One region of the Desulforamulus ruminis DSM 2154 genome, then DNA from elsewhere that is predicted to be linked to it. Evidence: predicted binding sites of a transcription regulator. Region 1 holds the regulator's gene; the other holds the start of a gene.
The links. Region 1 encodes LexA, which represses DNA repair genes until DNA is damaged. Its sites were predicted from a motif close to CNAACANNTGTTNG; they were not measured.
Positions count from the first base shown of each region.

Region 2: the regulator LexA is predicted to act here: its motif matches at 1,158-1,171, upstream of DESRU_RS04880 (DNA polymerase IV).

Region 1 is NC_015589.1:2,011,707-2,016,931, forward strand. It holds gene DESRU_RS10135 (nucleotide-binding protein) at 1-358, shown strand, start outside; gene DESRU_RS10140 (ATP-binding protein) at 330-1,217, shown strand; gene DESRU_RS10145 (NifB/NifX family molybdenum-iron cluster-binding protein) at 1,456-1,818, shown strand; gene lexA (transcriptional repressor LexA) at 2,074-2,715, opposite strand; gene DESRU_RS10155 (sigma-54 interaction domain-containing protein) at 2,871-4,238, shown strand; gene DESRU_RS10160 (fumarate hydratase) at 4,450-5,225, shown strand, end outside.
Region 2 is NC_015589.1:987,636-992,860, forward strand. It holds gene DESRU_RS04875 (IS1182 family transposase) at 1-1,080, shown strand, start outside; gene DESRU_RS04880 (DNA polymerase IV) at 1,214-2,407, shown strand; gene DESRU_RS04885 (hypothetical protein) at 2,391-2,711, shown strand; gene DESRU_RS04890 (YgiT-type zinc finger protein) at 2,835-3,050, shown strand; gene DESRU_RS19765 (FUSC family protein) at 3,051-4,175, opposite strand.

The DNA.
Region 1 (5,225 bases):
CTGTATTGTCATGGAAAGCATCAAAGACGCGGATTATTGCATATTGGTGGCGGAGCCGACCTTGTTTGGCGTTCACAATCTTAGTATGGTCCACGAGTTGGTCAAGTTGTTTCATAAGCCTTACGGCGCGATACTTAACAAGTGCCTAGATGGTGAAAATCCATCGGAGACGTTCTGCGAAGAACAAGGAATTCCAATTTTAGGAAGGATACCTTTTGACGTAGAGCTTGGCGCATTGAATTCAAATGCGAAGATTGCTGCTTGGGAAGAGGGAAAGTACTGGGTTGCATTTTCCTATTTGCTTGAAGCTGTGACCAAGGAGGTGCGCCGTGAAGCAACTGCTTATTCTCAGCGGTAAGGGCGGCACCGGAAAAACAACTATTGCCGGTGCGTTCATTACCCTTTCAGGAGCAAGAGCATATGCCGATTGCGACGTGGACGCCCCCAACCTTCATCTGCTCCTGGGACATGGGTCCGAACCAAAACAAACGGACTATTTCGGCTTGTCCAAAGCCGAAATTGATCCAAGCCGTTGCACTTCATGCGGCCGATGCCGACAGCACTGCCGGTTTGGCGCTATTTTGGCAGGCAGCGCGGCATATAAAATAGATTTATATGCCTGTGAGGGCTGTGGGGTGTGTCAGGCGGTTTGCCCTGCGGATGCTGTCTCTCTTGTGCCCGCCGTTGCGGGCGAATTAATGCTGCACGCCGGTGACGGCAGGACGTTCTCCACAGCCCGGCTTAAGATGGGCAGCGGAACCTCCGGAATGTTGGTTACGGAGGTAAAAAAGCAGATGAAAGCAGCCTTGCCCGGCGCTGAACTGGCAATAATCGATGGATCGCCCGGCATCGGCTGCCCCGTCATCGCCTCCATGAGCGGAGTGGATATGGTTTTAATTGTGGCGGAGCCTTCCGTATCGGGCATTAGCGATATGGAACGCATTGTTAAAACGGCGGAGGGCTTCGGGACAAAAACAGCGGTTTGTATCAACAAGTACGACACTAATAAAGAAAATTCAGAAAAAATCATGGAATTTTGTATGAAACGGAGATTGCCCTTTACCGGCAGGATCCCGTTTGACAAGCAAGCGGTTAGGGCAGTTAACCATGGGCAGGCCATCGTCGAAATTGACTGCGCGGCGGGGCGCGCTGTAAGAGAAGTTTTTAATCGGGCAATAGCGCTACTCTACAAGGAAAGCGACGTCGACGGCGTATGAACATGTCGATACAGGGGCAAGGGATTGGTTAGAGATCTTTATCTATCAATCCGCCTCTGGAAAACGACACCAATCCGTGGTCTAAAGAGAGCCGCAATGAGGAAATTGCCGCCTCACACAACCAGAAAGTAAAGTACGGGCTAGATTCCTATTGACCCGAAGAACTGATCGAATGGTTTGACAAGCAACGGGTTTGGTCCTGTTGCAAAAAAATATTAGAAAACATGGAGGGAAAGAGATGACTAAAATAGCGGTGGCAAGCGAAAAAGAACTGGTAACCGGACATTTTGGACATTGCAGAAATTTTTATATTTTTGAGGTGGAGAAGGGCCGGATTATAAAAAGCGAATCTGTTCCAAATCCCGGACACAAACCCGGTTTTCTGCCGAATTTCTTAAACGATATGGGTGTAAAGGTTATTATATCCGGAGGCATGGGCGGCAGCGCGATAGATATTTTCAACGAAAAGGGCATTGAAGTGATTACCGGGGCAGCAGGAAACGCCAGAACCGCAGCAGAACAGTATCTACAGGAAACACTTCGTTCAACCGGAGCGGTTTGTCATGAGCACCGGCATCATGCTGAATGCGGTGAGCACTAAAAGTCTAAATTAGCTTAGACACATTTGGCGGTAGGTAAAATACATTAATTACCCGCCTATTGTAAAGGCAGGTAACTAATTTAAGGTCTTCCAATGGCAGTTAGGCGAATGGAGGGCCTTTTTTATGTCTAGTATTTCCCCGGATCAACTAAAGGGAGGAGTGCCTGTAACAGCCAAAGGTAGCGGAAGTCCTAATCCTATCTCAAAAAACGGGCGTCATGTGCGCCCATTTTATGAGATATCTTAACGGGACCTTTATATTTTTCTCATTAAACCGATCACCCGGCCAAGGACTTTAACCTCTTTGGCATAAATGGGCGATAATAAACTGTTTTCCGGTTGTAAGCGAATGATATTTTCTTCTTTATAAAAGCGCTTCACCGTAGCCTCGTCTTCCAGCAAGGCCACCGCAATATCCCCGTTATTTACCGCTTCCTGCCGTCTGACCAAAACCAGATCATTTTCCAGAATTCCCGCTTCAATCATACTATCCCCACGCACCTTTAACATAAAAAATTCACCAAAGCCCGTAAAGGAGCGAGGAAGGGTCAGTTGATCATCGAAATTTTCCACTGCCAGCAGCGGCACCCCGGCAGCCACCTGGCCCAGCAGCGGCACCGTTACCAACTCTTCATTATCCGCCTGCGCTTCTATGGTTTTACTGAAAGACTGTGTCTCCCGTTCATAATCCAGTCCGATAACCTCAATGGCCCGGGGCTTGGTAGGATCTCTTCTCAAGTATCCCTTTTGCTCTAAACGTTTTAAATAGGAATGAACGGTAGAACTGGAGGACAACCCGACGGCTTCTCCAATTTCCCGAACGGACGGAGGATATCCTTTTTGTTTAACGTTTTCTATGATGACTTTTAATACGTCTTCTTCACGGGAGCTTAACATATTCCTATCACGCCTTTCAATCACTCCTATGTATTCTGGTATATTATAACATTTATCAGGGCTTTAAGCAAAACATTTGTTCGCAATTGGATTGGAATTTTAGGAAGGGTTTTAATTGCTTCAAGCGAATATAAAAAGGAAGGGGAGGGATTGGATTGCTGCCTTTGATCATGATTTCAGCCATATTGGATTCCGTTCAGGAAGCCATTGAGGTGACAGACCCGCAAGGCAATATCATTTATGTAAATCCCGCCTTTTGCCGGATTACCGGCATTCCCTTTGAAGTTAGAACCAAGGAAAATATTTATAATATTTCCCCTGACGGCGCCTTGGCTCTGGCCTTGCGCACGGGCAAGCCGGTCAGCGGCTACCGCACCAAGGTCGGTGGCAGCAATGCAGAGGTTATTTCCAACGCGGTGCCCATCATTGTCAACCAGGAAACCCTGGGGGCGGTGGTAATCTTTCAGCATATTACCGATATTATTAAATTAACCGATGAGTTAAAACGAAGCACCAGTATTATCCGGGATCTTTCCACCAAGTTTGGTCAGGTTACCGAAAGCAAATACACTTTTAACCATGTTATTGGCAGCAGTCCGGCCCTGAAAGATTGCATTAAAATAGCAACCATGGCGGCTAAAAGCTGCAGCACGGTTTTGCTGTTAGGGGAAAGCGGCACCGGTAAAGAGCTGTTTGCCCATGCCATTCATCACGCCAGCCCCCGGAGGGAAAAGCCCTTTATCGCCATAAATTGTGCGGCCATACCCGATGCTTTGTTGGAAAGCGAATTGTTTGGTTACGTTCGCGGCGCCTTTACCGGAGCCATGAAGGATAAAATTGGTAAATTTGAACTGGCCCACTCAGGAACACTCTTTCTGGATGAGATTGGCGATATGAACCTTTTGCTGCAGGCCAAGCTGCTTCGGGTGCTGCAGGAGCGGGAATTTGAAAGGGTCGGCGACACCAGGACCAACCCCATTGATGTAAGGATTATTGCCGCTACTAACAGAAATTTAAAACATCTGGTCAGGGAGGGGAAATTTAGAGAGGATCTGTACTACCGGTTAAATGTGGTGGAAATTGTCTTGCCCCCCCTCCGGGAAAGAACCAGCGACCTGGTGGAATTGACCAATTACCTGATTACCAAATTAAATCGCAAGCTGGGCAAAAAAGTAACCGGGTTAACTAAAGAAAGTCTAAATGCCTTGCGTTCCTATAACTGGCCCGGCAACATCAGGGAGTTGGAGAATGTCATGGAAAGAATCATGGTGTCATTGGAAGCACAGGAACTAACCTATAAGGATCTGGTTCCGCATCTGGGAATCTGCCTGCCCGTTCAGGATTCCAACCGGGGAGAGATTATGGCGCTGGATCACCTGGAAAAACAAATGATTGAAAGGACGCTTAAAATATGTGGGCATACCGTTGCGGGGAAAAAGCAAGCAGCCTTTCTTTTAAACATATCCTTGGCTACCTTGTATAATAAAATTAAAAAATACCATATTCTTACTTCTAACAATTAGAATTATTCTAAAAATTAGAAAGAAAAAACCTTGAGAACCCGGAAATATCGGGTTTTTATTTTTAAATTTTAGAAATTGTTTTTGTAATATTTCCATCATAATAGATAAATAATATATCCTATTTGGCTCTTGACCTGGTTTTTATGGTTTTATCGGCCCATCTCCCAAGAATTTAGAAGGAATTGGGAGATATACGCCTTCGGCACGTATATTGCATTGTATTATCCAGAACAATAATTTCACAAGAATTGCAGGGGGGTTATTCACCATTAGGGAAATTGCATGCCATCACATTACGGCTGAAATTGCCAGATTATGTAAAGAGGCCAATTATCAATTAGAAGAAGATGTCCTGAATTCCTTTAAAAAAGCCTGCCAGGAGGAAGTCTCCCAGGGAGGGAAGGAAATTTTAACTTTGTTAATTGATAATGCGGTCATTGCCTCCAGTGAATCCATTCCCATGTGTCAGGATACGGGCTTTGCCGTACTCTTTATTGAACTGGGACAGGATGTCCACATTGTGGGCGGAGAATTTGAACAAGCTCTTCAGGAAGGAGTCCGGCAGGGGTACCGGGAGGGTTATCTTCGCAAATCCATTGTGGGTCACCCGCTGGAAAGGATCAATACTGGGGATAATACTCCCGCCGTCATTCACACGAAAATTGTACCGGGGGATCAATTAAAAATTACCGTGGCACCCAAGGGGGGCGGTAGTGAAAACATGAGCGCCCTAAGGATGCTTAAACCGGCGGAAGGGGTAGAAGGGGTAAAAAAGTTTGTGCTTGAAACCATCCGCAACGCCGGCCCCAATCCTTGCCCACCGCTGATTGTGGGCGTGGGCATCGGCGGCACCATGGAAAAATGCGCTTTGCTGGCCAAGGAAGCCCTTTTGAGGCCTGTGGGGCAGTCCCATTCCCTGCCGGATATTGCGGAGCTGGAAAAAGAACTTTTAGATCGGATTAACCGCCTTGGTATCGGGCCCTCGGG
Region 2 (5,225 bases), 1.0 Mb from region 1:
AAGCAGCGCTACACCCCCCAGACCGTGGAACAAATCTTCACCTGGATCCTCTACGAAGCAGAGCGAGCAGGATACCTAAAGCCGGAAGTGGTGTTTATTGATGCGACCCATATCAAAGCCAATGCCAACCTCAAAAAGAAAGTAAAAAAGGCCATTCCCACCGCCGCCCGGGTCTATGAACAGCAACTGAGACAAGAGATCAATGCCGACCGGAAGGCCCATGGTAAAAAGCCCTTTGATGACGACGATTCCAGCGGCAGCCCCAAAGAAAAGATCCTTACCCAATCCACAACCGATCCGGAAAGTGGTGTTTTCCACAAAGGAGAGCATAAGCAATGTTTTGCCTACAGTGCCCACACGGTATGCGACCGGCATAACTTTGTGCTTGAAGTGGAAGTGACGGCCGGGAATGTCCATGACAGTGTGGTCTTTGATACCGTCTATGAAAAAGTGACGCAACGTTATCCTCAAATCCAAGTGATCACCGCCGATGCCGGATACAAAACGCCCTGGATCTGCAAAAGAATTTTTGATGATGGACGGGTGCCGTCCTTACCCTATAAACGACCGGTGACTAAAAAGGGAAACCATGAATGGTACAAATATGTCTACGATGAATATTACGATCAGATCCTCTGCCCGGAATACAAGCCTCTGAGCTATTGCACCACCAACCGTTACGGCTATCGGGAATACAAGAGCAGAAGCTACCGATGCGAAAAGTGTCCTACCCGGGAACGGTGTGTCGGGAACCGAAGCGGCCAAAAGACAGTCACCCGTCATGTGTGGCAGGATTATCTGGAACGCGCAGAGGATGTCCGGCATTCGCCGCTGGGGAAAGAGACCTATGCCCTGCGAAGTCAGACCATTGAACGGGTCTTTGCAGATGCCAAAGAGAAATATGCCATGCGCTATACTCCCTATCGGGGCCTGGACCAGGTGAGCAATTGGGTCCGGCTTAAATTTGCTGCCATGAATCTCAAAAAATTGGCCATGTGGAAGTTTAAAGCTTCCTCTTCTTTTCTCTCTTCTCTTCACTTCTTTCTCTTTTATATCAAGAACCCCGTTTCTTTCGTTTGAAACGAGGTTCTTTGACAGTCTGGCCCTTACCAAGTGGTAAGGGTTTTTTTATTTACCGGATATTTCCTCTTTAATTAAGAACGTATGTTTGGTATAATCCTATCCATAATTCTTTATTAACCGGTGGTGAAAGATGAAAACCATTTTATTATGTGACGTAAACAGCTTTTTCGCCTCGGTACATCAGGCTATGGACCCGGCTCTCCGGGGCAGGCCGGTCATTGTTGGGGGTAATCCGGCCAAACGCACCGGCATTGTGCTGGCTGCCAGCATTGAGGCCAAAGAACCCTTTGGAGTGAAAACTGGCATGCTTATTTCAGAAGCACGGTCCAGATGCCCCCGGGCCGTTTTCATTGCTCCATCTCACCGGGATTACGCTTCTTTTTCTTCCCGGATTAATGTTATTTTAAGAGAATTTAGTGATTTGGTAGAGCCCTACTCCATTGATGAAAGTTTTATGGATGTGACAGGATGTCTAAACCTGTTTGGCTCTCCCCTGGATATAGCCCGGTCCATCCAGCAGCGTATTCATGGTGAGATTGGCGTAGGCGTAAACATTGGTATCGGCTCCTCCAAACTGCTGGCAAAAATGGCGGCGGAATTGGAGAAACCAAACAAAATTATTTCCCTCACCCCGCAGGACTGGCCCAGGGTTATCTGGCCACTGCCGGTGCGGAAGCTCTTTGGGGTGGGTCACCGCATTGAGCGATGGCTTCTTGCCCGGGGTGTGCAGACCATCCAGGATCTTGCTTATCTACCGGTGGAAATTTTAGAGAAACAATACGGACTGATAGGGAAGATTCTCCATTTTTCCGCCTGGGGCATTGACCACAGCCCGTTGGATCCCAGCGGGTTAGAGGTCGTCAAAAGTGTGGGCAATCAGATTACCTTGCCCAGGGATTACTATGGATACCATCCCATTAGAGTGGTCATCTGGGAGCTTGCCGAAGAAGTGGGGGAACGGGTCCGTAAAGCCGGGTGCATCGGCAGAACCGTCCATTTAACCATTAAAGACCCTAACTTTGTTACGGAAACTCATTCCCGCAGGTTGCCTCGGTACACCCATATCACCTCTGAAATATTTCAGGGTGCCGTACAGTTGTTGAAGCAATTCTGGACAGAAAACGTCGGTGCGCGGCTGGTGGGATTAAGCTTATCCGGTCTTATAAAAATGCAGGCAAAGCAACTGGATCTTTTTGAATACCGAGAGAAGCAGGAACAAATTGACCGGGTGACGGATGAAATCCGTTCCCGGTGGGGTTCAGGAAGTATTAAAAGAGCCATATCACTGACTCATGAAGGAGTATACTATGGAAGAAAAGGTTAAAAATTATTATCGGGCAAATCGTCTATACGGTGGACACCGTATGATGGTGCCGGCTGCCGGAGAAAAGTTTCGTAATTCCTGCCAGAAGTGCAAATTTTTCGTCACTGTAATGGGTCGGCAGGAAGCCCGAAAAATCTGTGTAACGGAAATAAAAGCTTATCGTTCCGGTGCGAAAAGGGTGCCGGAGCATATAGAGATTCTTGATTTAATCCTGCTGCTGGGAAAAGAGTCCCTGGAAGAAATGATAAAAAAAGGCCGGCAGCAACCGATGGCCTGCGGGGAGTTTGTAGGGCGGCAGGAGTAAGCAGTGGCGTTTTTCTCTGAAATCTCCTACCAGAGCCCTAGTGAAAACTCCGGAGTTTTGGTTTCTTAAAACCGGTTTATGTGATACGATGTTGTAAAAATTTAATGACAGGATGATTGATAAATGAAAGACGGCTGCCCTAAATGTGGAGGCATCATGAATAAAAAGAAGGTAACTGCAGAATACTCAACCGGTGGTAAATCGGGACATGTGCCCGTGACTTACTGGGAGTGCCAGTCCTGTGGTGAACAGTATTTTGATGCCGAGGCACTGAAGCGATTGCTTGGTTCATCAGAAAGTCAGGATCATCAAGAAGAGAACCCCTTTAAAACAAACTAGTTAAAACTCCCGGGGCGAAAGCCCCGGTCCTTTATTCTCAAGGAATGAACAATCCTGTTCTATGAATAAAGTAACTTCATTAAGAATTCGGTGCAAATCTGTAAGAATACTCCCGATGTGAATGGATTTGCTTATATTAAGACCGGATAAACAGAGCATTTGCTGAATACGGGCCTTTTTAATGGCATCCTTTAAACGCTGTTCCATTTTTCTACCCGGGGAAATAACAGCTTCCCCGAAGCGTTCAATAGATTTTGCTGTTGTTTCAGTAATTTTTACAATTCCTTCCCTGAATTCTAAAGTATCTTCCAGGTCACACAAGGCTCTTGCAATTCCGCGAACCTCTATGGTAATACGTTCAAGTCGAACCATTCCCAAAATAAGATGTTTGAGTTTCTCTCTCCGCTTAAAGTAGAAAGGGCTATATCTTAGACTTTCTTTGGCCAGTTTTAAAGATTGAGAAGCTGCTTCCATTTTTGATGCCAATTTTCTTGTTTCCACCAGTGCTTCTGAAGGATCCCCATTTTTTTCATATAAATAGCCCAACTTTTTGAGCATGGCCGCTAATTCCAAGCTTAGTTTCGATATTTGTTTTTCTGCTGTTGGAACTTCATTGGGTGGAACAATAATGGCATTTACTCCGATGGCCACGGCTGAACCTAAAATGGTTTCAATAATGCGGCCCATTATGTATGCTTCTTCCTGACCAAATGCAAGCACCAGAAGGGAACTAACTCCAACCTGCGAGGTAATTTGCGCATTCATATGAAGAGTGGTTGAAAGGGCCATCCCCATAAGAACAACCAGAAAAACCGAAAGAGCATTTAATGGAATCCAATGACCGATGAACATACTGACCAAAACCCCGCCAATAACGCCAATGGTCCGATTGATTCCTTTTTGCAGCGAATCGGCAATGGTTACTTGTCCTACCAAAACAGACGCCAAGGGTGCAAAATAAGGATAATCGTTATGTGTTATTAATATGGCTAACTCCCAAGCCATACCTGCACTTAGGGCTGTTTTTATTACTTGAATTGCAGCCCGGACCCGTTCCATGTTATTTAAGTGACTCATTAAATGATGCATATGCCTGCCCCTGTTTGACTTTAAAAAGAACTTCATTTTTAAAAATGGCTTATCTGATTTTATTATACTGCGATGGATTCTGCAAAAATATAGTGTAACATTAATTCTTTAAAAAACTCTTTAAATTATCCAGAGACCTGCAAATTTGATGGTTAGCAGCCAGTATAAACAAGCTATGCGTCTCAACAAGAACCCCCGGATATCCGGGGGACATGATCTCTTTATTTTTTTTACTTATCAACTTAAAAAAGTAACAGGAAAGCAAGTAACAATAATATGCCAATTAGTAAAGCGATGATAAAACCAATGATAAAACCAATACCTATGCCGAAAAAGGAGTCGTCGAAGCTTCCACCACAGCCACTATTTCCAAAACCCATATCAATTCTCCTTCCCTTAAATGATACTTCATAATATAGAAAAATGATCAAAACGTTACAAAAAAAGACAAGTAAACCAATTTATTGGGCAAAATTTAAGGGATTACCCAAAGAAAATAAAGCCACAGATATACATTTTGGTATAACTTGGTTATTACTTAGGAGGCTTTATTAAACTTCTCTATCGATTCCTTATAATGGAGAGGTGGTTATTAATATAACTCATTTGTTAGTATAATACGGAACCCGGCTCCCTCCAGGGGCCTTTTTTTAATTTTCTACACCATATCCACCACAACCACAGCCACCGCCGCAACCCCCACCGCATCCGTAGCTCACCATGCATGCCCCTTCCTTATGTGATGGTCCATAATATGGGAATAAATGCTGGAATGTTACGGAAAAAAGGTAAACTTCCAGTCGCTGTTAAAGGGTTTGCTTTGAGAGAGGAACCTGGTGATTTTTCCTTTAACAAAGCAAACCCTCCAGAGATATCTCCGGAGGGTTTGCTCCATACTTACTTACTGTTACATCCGTAACCGTAGCCACTGCCTCCAAGAAGCAGCAGGATAAGAATTAAGAAGATGATGAAAGCACAACTGTCATAGCAACCGCCATATCCGTAACTCATTATACATCCTCCTTTCCTCTAGGATACTCCATAATATGGAAATGAAAGTGAGAATGTTACAAAGAAAAAAGTAAC